Regions from separate parts of the Salipaludibacillus agaradhaerens genome, predicted to be linked through region 2. Evidence: riboswitches for the same ligand, from Rfam matches in the RefSeq annotation. Region 2 holds a riboswitch; the other holds the start of a gene.
The links. A riboswitch is a leader RNA that binds a small molecule or an ion and turns the genes downstream of it on or off. The one in region 2 is predicted to bind thiamine pyrophosphate.
Positions count from the first base shown of each region.

Region 1: it holds a riboswitch for thiamine pyrophosphate, as region 2 does, so the genes downstream of both, tenA (thiaminase II) here and BK581_RS08695 (YkoF family thiamine/hydroxymethylpyrimidine-binding protein) in region 2, are expected to answer to the same signal.

Region 1 covers NZ_KV917378.1:1,228,378-1,231,594, forward strand. The annotation lists gene BK581_RS05925 (hypothetical protein) at 247-432, shown strand; gene pgeF (peptidoglycan editing factor PgeF) at 597-1,427, shown strand; TPP riboswitch at 1,634-1,737, shown strand; gene tenA (thiaminase II) at 1,964-2,629, shown strand; partial or broken gene BK581_RS05940 (SpoVR family protein) at 2,679-3,217, opposite strand, start outside.
Region 2 covers NZ_KV917378.1:1,827,182-1,830,398, reverse strand. The annotation lists gene thpD (ectoine hydroxylase) at 1-580, shown strand, start outside; TPP riboswitch at 844-947, shown strand; gene BK581_RS08695 (YkoF family thiamine/hydroxymethylpyrimidine-binding protein) at 1,107-1,709, shown strand; gene BK581_RS08690 (ECF transporter S component) at 1,723-2,328, shown strand; gene BK581_RS08685 (ABC transporter ATP-binding protein) at 2,309-3,217, shown strand, end outside.

The DNA.
Region 1 (3,217 bases), 600 kb from region 2:
TTGCCACCGCCGTCACTGTTATGGCTTCAGCATTCGATCCCCTTGCTTCGGGCTTGTTTTTGATCTTTTGGATGGTTATCAGGAAATACTTTTAGCTATTTTCATCTTCCCAGTATTAGGAGTGATCGCCTGTGTATTAAGCCCTTAACCCCTAAAAGATAACGTGAACTCGTTAAAAAAGGAAAAAATCCGCTAAACTTGTTATAATAAATTTAATAAAGATTTTTAGAAAGGGGGGCGTTTGATATGGATATTTTCACTGTGCCAGACCCTTCTGACAGTGGTATGGGATACGCTTATATTGCAATGATAATCGTATTTGCTGCCGCTTCATTTACTGTTTATAAATTAAAACAATCAACTAAAAAAACTGCTCGGAAAAACACGCAAAAAGCTTATGATATGTATGGTGCTAATGAGAAAAAAAAGTAATGTTCCCTCTATGATTTGTTAGAAAAACATAGAAAGGACAGTTCTCCACTCTTTTCATTGTTCACACTTTTTGGCTAGCCCAAGCATACACTAAATTGACTATTAACGGTTGATCCTTCTTCACATAATATAGATGTTATTTTTAAGGAGAGTATATGGGCATGATAAAAGAACCATTTCAAATGCAAACAGATGCAATAACTTTTTTGCAAGACTGGAACAACCTCTCACCGAATATATTAGCTGGATTTACAACAAAACGGGGTGGTACAAGCAGCGGCGCTTTCACCTCAAATAATCTTGGTCTGCACGTTAATGATACGAATCTTAATGTAAGAGAAAATCGTAGACTCCTAGCTGATTTACTCCAATTTCCATTAGAAAACTGGGCATGTGCTGAGCAAGTACACGAAGATCATATTGTCAAAATATCAAAAGACCTTACAGGATACGGGACACTCAATTATCAGGACAGTATTAAAGGAACAGACGGTTTTTACACGACAGAAACGAATACCCTCCTTGCCCTTTGCTATGCAGATTGCGTCCCAATTTATTATATGGCTCCTGAACATCATACAATCGGCATCGCTCATGCTGGCTGGAAAGGATCGGTTAAAAACATCGCTGGGAAGATGGTGGAACTTTGGAAAATTAACGAATCTATCCCTCCCACTGAAATTTACGCCGCTATAGGGCCGTCAATCGGCCCTTGTTGCTATATGGTAGATGACAGAGTCATTAAGGAAGTTAATGACATACTCTCTTCTAGCCAAATTTCGAATTCACCTTATGAAAAAGTAAGTCATGATCAATACAGTCTTGATTTAAAAAAACTAAATTTGTTGTTACTACTGAATGCTGGTATTGATAGAGCTAACATTCTCGTCTCACAGTACTGTACCAGTTGTGAAAAGAGTTTATTTTTTTCCCATCGAAGGGATAACGGAAAAACTGGTAGAATGCTTAGTTTCATCGGTTTTAAAAATACCTGAATTCGCGATATAGCATATTAATATGTTATCCAGCAGCTTCCTTTCCATGAACGAACCGTAAAGCATACACGTAACAAAAGCGAGACATTCGTTTCTTTTAGGTAAGGTGCGATAGATACATTTTTCATCAAAAATTCAGAAAACAAATAATATCGCATTGAATTTCCTGGGAAGTCATGGTAAAGTAAACGTATAATTTCATAGACAAAATCCACTAGGGGTGCCTTTTTGGGCTGAGATAGGTAGTAATCCTAATCCCTTTGAACCTGATCTAGTTCATACTAGCGTAGGAAAGTGGCGTAGCGATAACTCAGTTTATTTTAGCGAGACTTGGATAGTTATTGATCACGTCATTCCTTTTGAAGGAATGACGTTTTGTTTTACACCTCGTCCGTTAATAATATTGGTGTCTTAAAATACAATATTTTGTGACGCCTAGTATTCTATTCGTCTATTTCACCTCTCCTAATCTTCATTAAGCCTAGCTGAATGACCTTCTCTAGTTGGATTTTGTCTCATTTTAAAGGAGGCAAATAATGAGTTTTACAACCACACTTCGGAAAGAAACGAATCACTTATTTGATGCTTGCTATAATCACCCTTTCGTACAAGGGATCGGCAAGGGAGAATTGTCAAAGGGCCAGCTTATTCACTACGTTAAACAAGATTTCGAGTATTTGAACGCCATGATACAAACGAGAGCATATACGATGGCTAAGTGCACGGATAGAGAAAAAATGGCTTTACTAAATGAAGGCATTTCATTCATTTTAGCCGATGAAACCCACCCACATCATAATTTTTGTCATGTAGCAGGTGTAGACTATGAGGCGCTCCAAGGCGAAAATCTTGCACCAAATGCCCACCATTATAGTCGTTACATGCTACAAGTAGCCCAAAGCGGCACCTTAGGAGAAGCGCTGGCTGTGGCACTCCCTTGTCCATGGATCTACTTGGACATCGGAGAACGACTTATGAACGACGTAAAACCTGATGAAAGTCACCCTTTCTATCCTTGGATCTCTTTCTACGGCAATCTAGAAATGCCAAGCATTACTAAAACATTGAGATGGCTAGATGAGCTTGCTGAAGATGCTGGTGAAGCTGAATGTGAAAGAATGCGCCAGCATTTTATAAACGGCTGCAAAATGGAATATATGTTCTTTGACATGGCTTATACAGAACAAGCTTGGCCTGTTTAAATCATACAAAAAATTCCGGGGCGTGCTTTTTCTCCCCGGAACTCTTCTCTCATGTTACGTATCGTTTATTAATTTTTTTACCATCACAACAAAACACGATAGCTCTATCAGCTAAAACTGTTTCTAAATGCACAGGTCTTCCCCAAAGTTGATAAATATAAGGTAGCGTTTTTTCCAAGTATGTCGTATCCAACTCTACTCCTTCATACTCATGAGATAAATAAAGCTCACCCGCCTTAAGATAGTCACCATTTACGACATTAATAAAGGGAAACCCTCCATTAACTCTGCTTGAAATTAACTGGTCACGTATATGCTCCCATTCTTTATCAATGATTTTGTACTCTTTACCTTCTTTTTGAAATAAATACATATCTTCTTCGGCTGCCAATTCTTTCGTTAAATAATTGCGGATAAAGGAAATATCTGATTCAATTTCTCTTACTTCAAAAATCTTTTCCCGCCCACTTCCTCGTTTAATTCTTTGTTTTTCAATCATATGTTTCGTTGGGTTATCATAACGCTTTTCAATATCCTCAAAAATCTTCAATCCAAGGTAGTAAGGATTAATCTGTGTGGTTGACGGCT
Region 2 (3,217 bases):
TGAACAGATTCTTGGCAGTCAAGTGTATATTAACCAATCGCGAATAAATTTCAAGCCAGGCTTTAAAGGAAAAGAGTTTTATTGGCATTCAGACTTTGAAACTTGGCATATGGAAGATGGGATGCCGCGAATGCGCGCATTAAGTTGCTCCATCATTTTAACAGATAATTATGAGTATAACGGGCCCCTTATGCTTATACCTGGTTCCCATAAGTGGTACGTCTCCACATCAGGAGAAACACCTGAAGATAATTATAAATCGTCATTGCAAAAACAAGAAGTAGGCGTTCCAGACAATAAAAGTATGGAATGGCTCGTTAAACAAGCTGGCGGTCAAATTGATCGTGCTACTGGCCCGGCAGGCTCCGTTTTATTATTTGAATGTAATACGATGCATGGGTCTGCCGGTAATATTTCACCGTATCCACGGAGTAACGTCTTCTTCGTCTATAACTCTATTAAAAATAAGCTAGAAAAGCCGTTCGGTGGTACGGAACCTCGTCCTGAATTTTTAGCTAATAGGGATAATGTCAAACCAATTGAACCAGCCAAAAGTTTAAACTACTCACGTAAATATTAAATAGCGTCATAAAGTGCTTGCCTTTATAATGGGGCAGGTGCTTTTTACGTAGCCGGCTTAACACATGAAATAGAGGAATCCAAATCAAATGGGGAAGAACAGTCATGAACATGCTATATTGTTGTTCACTTTAAAAGCGAATCACGTTACGTTTGTCTCAGTATCTTCATTTAATTATCTTTGAAAGATACAATTTATTTTCTATCTGTAGGTGTTTACAATTACCGGAAAGGTCAGTACAATAGAAGACAATATGATAGCCGTGTTCGCACTAGGGGCGCTTTAGCTGAGAGACAGGTGTAAGTCCTGTTAACCCTTTGAACCCGATCTGGATAATACCAGCGTGGGGAAGTGCAGGTACACACATGTAGCCTGGTTATTAAAGGGGCTTTTATTACATGGACGTAACTGCATCTTCCTTATTAGGAAGGTGCGTTTTTTATTTGTGCGAGACTCATAGACTAAAAGTGACGCTTCAGTGAGGCGCGGTGATCATATAATGAAAATATGTAGGAGGCCATTTATTATGCAGGGGTTAAGTTGTGGAACGAGCAGAATTGTAGGGTGTCGATTTTCAGTATACCCTATGACAGACAATTTCGTGGATGTCATTAAAGGAGCATTGGAGGAAGTGGATACATCTAAAGTGTGGCAATACACCGATGATGTAAGCACGTGTATTCGCGGTCGTAGTGAGCATGTGTTTGATGTAGCTAAGGCTATTTTTATTCATGCGGCGAAAACAGGGGTTCATGTTGTCTTCAACGGGACTTTTTCAATTGGATGTCCGGGAGACTCAGAAGGAGACACGTATATGTCACAGGATGATAGGCGGATGAATGAAGAGAAATCCCAAGCTGAAAAGGTGACTGCCGCTTCACAATTCGCCCTTTATCCTATGAACAATCCAGATTACATGCAAATCATCGCTGATCAAGTACAGGTTGCCGAAAAGCATGGCACTTTCACAAAAGGGGTTCATTATGCGAGCCGATTAGACGGTGATGCAAATGACGTCTTTCGTACGTTGGAAGAGGCATTCACGAACACATCGAAAACATCAGATAGAAGTCATGTGACCATGACGGTAGCCATCTCAGCCAATAGTCCATCAAAAAAAGACATGTAGGAGGGCACTACGTATGATGAAGCAATGGAAGTTGAAAGAAATCGTATTAATGTCGATCTTTGGCGTTGTTTTCGCTGTCATTTATCTTCTGTTTTATTTTTTCGGGCAAGGGTTGCGAAACTTTTTAACCCCTTTTGGTCTCGCGCCATTTGGCTACGAAATCATTTTTGGCATTTGGTTTATCGTGTCGATCATCGCAGCATATGTCATTCGTAAACCAGGAGCCGCCTTTTGGTCAGAATTAATTGCAGGAACTGTGCAAGTATTAATCGGAAGTCCAGCTGGTCCGAGATTAATTATATCTGCAGCGATTCAAGGGATTGGAGCAGAGATCGTATTCCTCGCTACGCGTTATCGTAACTTCTCGCTTCATATTCTTGTGCTTGCAGGGATGTCTGCAGCAGTATTTAGTTATGCATGGGGATGGTTTTCTTCCGGATTAGCCGCACTTACTCCGGGTCTCATAGTAGCGACACTGGCTGTAAGAATATTAAGTGGAGCGCTACTCGCTGGTGTTCTTGGGAAATATATCAGTGATCAATTGGCACAAACCGGGGTTTTACGAGGATATGCGTTAGGAAAGGAGCGTCAGGAAAAACGTGAAAAATCAGCATCCTGATGACCGTCATCCGATCATTCGTGTGGAAGATCTCGTATTTGCTTATGAAAAAAATCACGAGAAGCCTCTTATTGATCACGTTAGTTTCACTCTTGAAGAAGGTGAGCTGACTCTTTTAATGGGGGCGAGTGGATCTGGAAAAAGTACACTAGCTCTTAGTTTAAATGGCCTGTATCCAGAAGTGGTAGAAGGTTTTCAACAAGGCAGCATTTTTTTTCGAGGTCTCCCTTTGGAAAGCTATGAAAAAGGGGTAGTAAACAAGCATATCGGCATTGTGTTTCAAGATCCAGAAAGTCAGTTTTGTATGGTGACGGTTGAGAATGAACTAGCTTTCACCATGGAAAACTGTTCAATTCCGAGAAGTGAGATGAAAAAACGTATGGACGATGTGCTGAAGATAACGGGTTTAACTAACATGAAAAAGCGTGCCATTCATGAATTGTCTGGTGGTCAAAAGCAAAAAGTTGCCTTAGCTTCTGTCTTATTATTGGAACCGGACGTCCTTATTCTTGATGAACCGACAGCCAATTTGGACCCAGTTTCCAGCCTAGAATTTATTGAGCTCGTAGCAGAACTTCAACGGAAAACACGTTTAACGGTTGTGGTCATTGAGCATCAATTAGATGATTGGCTTCCTTTCGCACACCGTATTCTTGCTTTAGGGAAAAATGGGCGTCTCTTTGCAGATGGAAAACCTAAAGACGTGCTAACGGAGGAAGCCGACCAATTTAAATCTGAAGGTATTTATTTACCGTGCGAAAAAGCAAGCGTTCAAAGTCCAGTTGCTAATGATCCCTATGACAGCCATGAGGCGATATTGCAGATAGAAAACTTAACGTTTAATCGAAAAGAAAAAAAGATATTAACAGAGTTGAGCGTATCACTACGG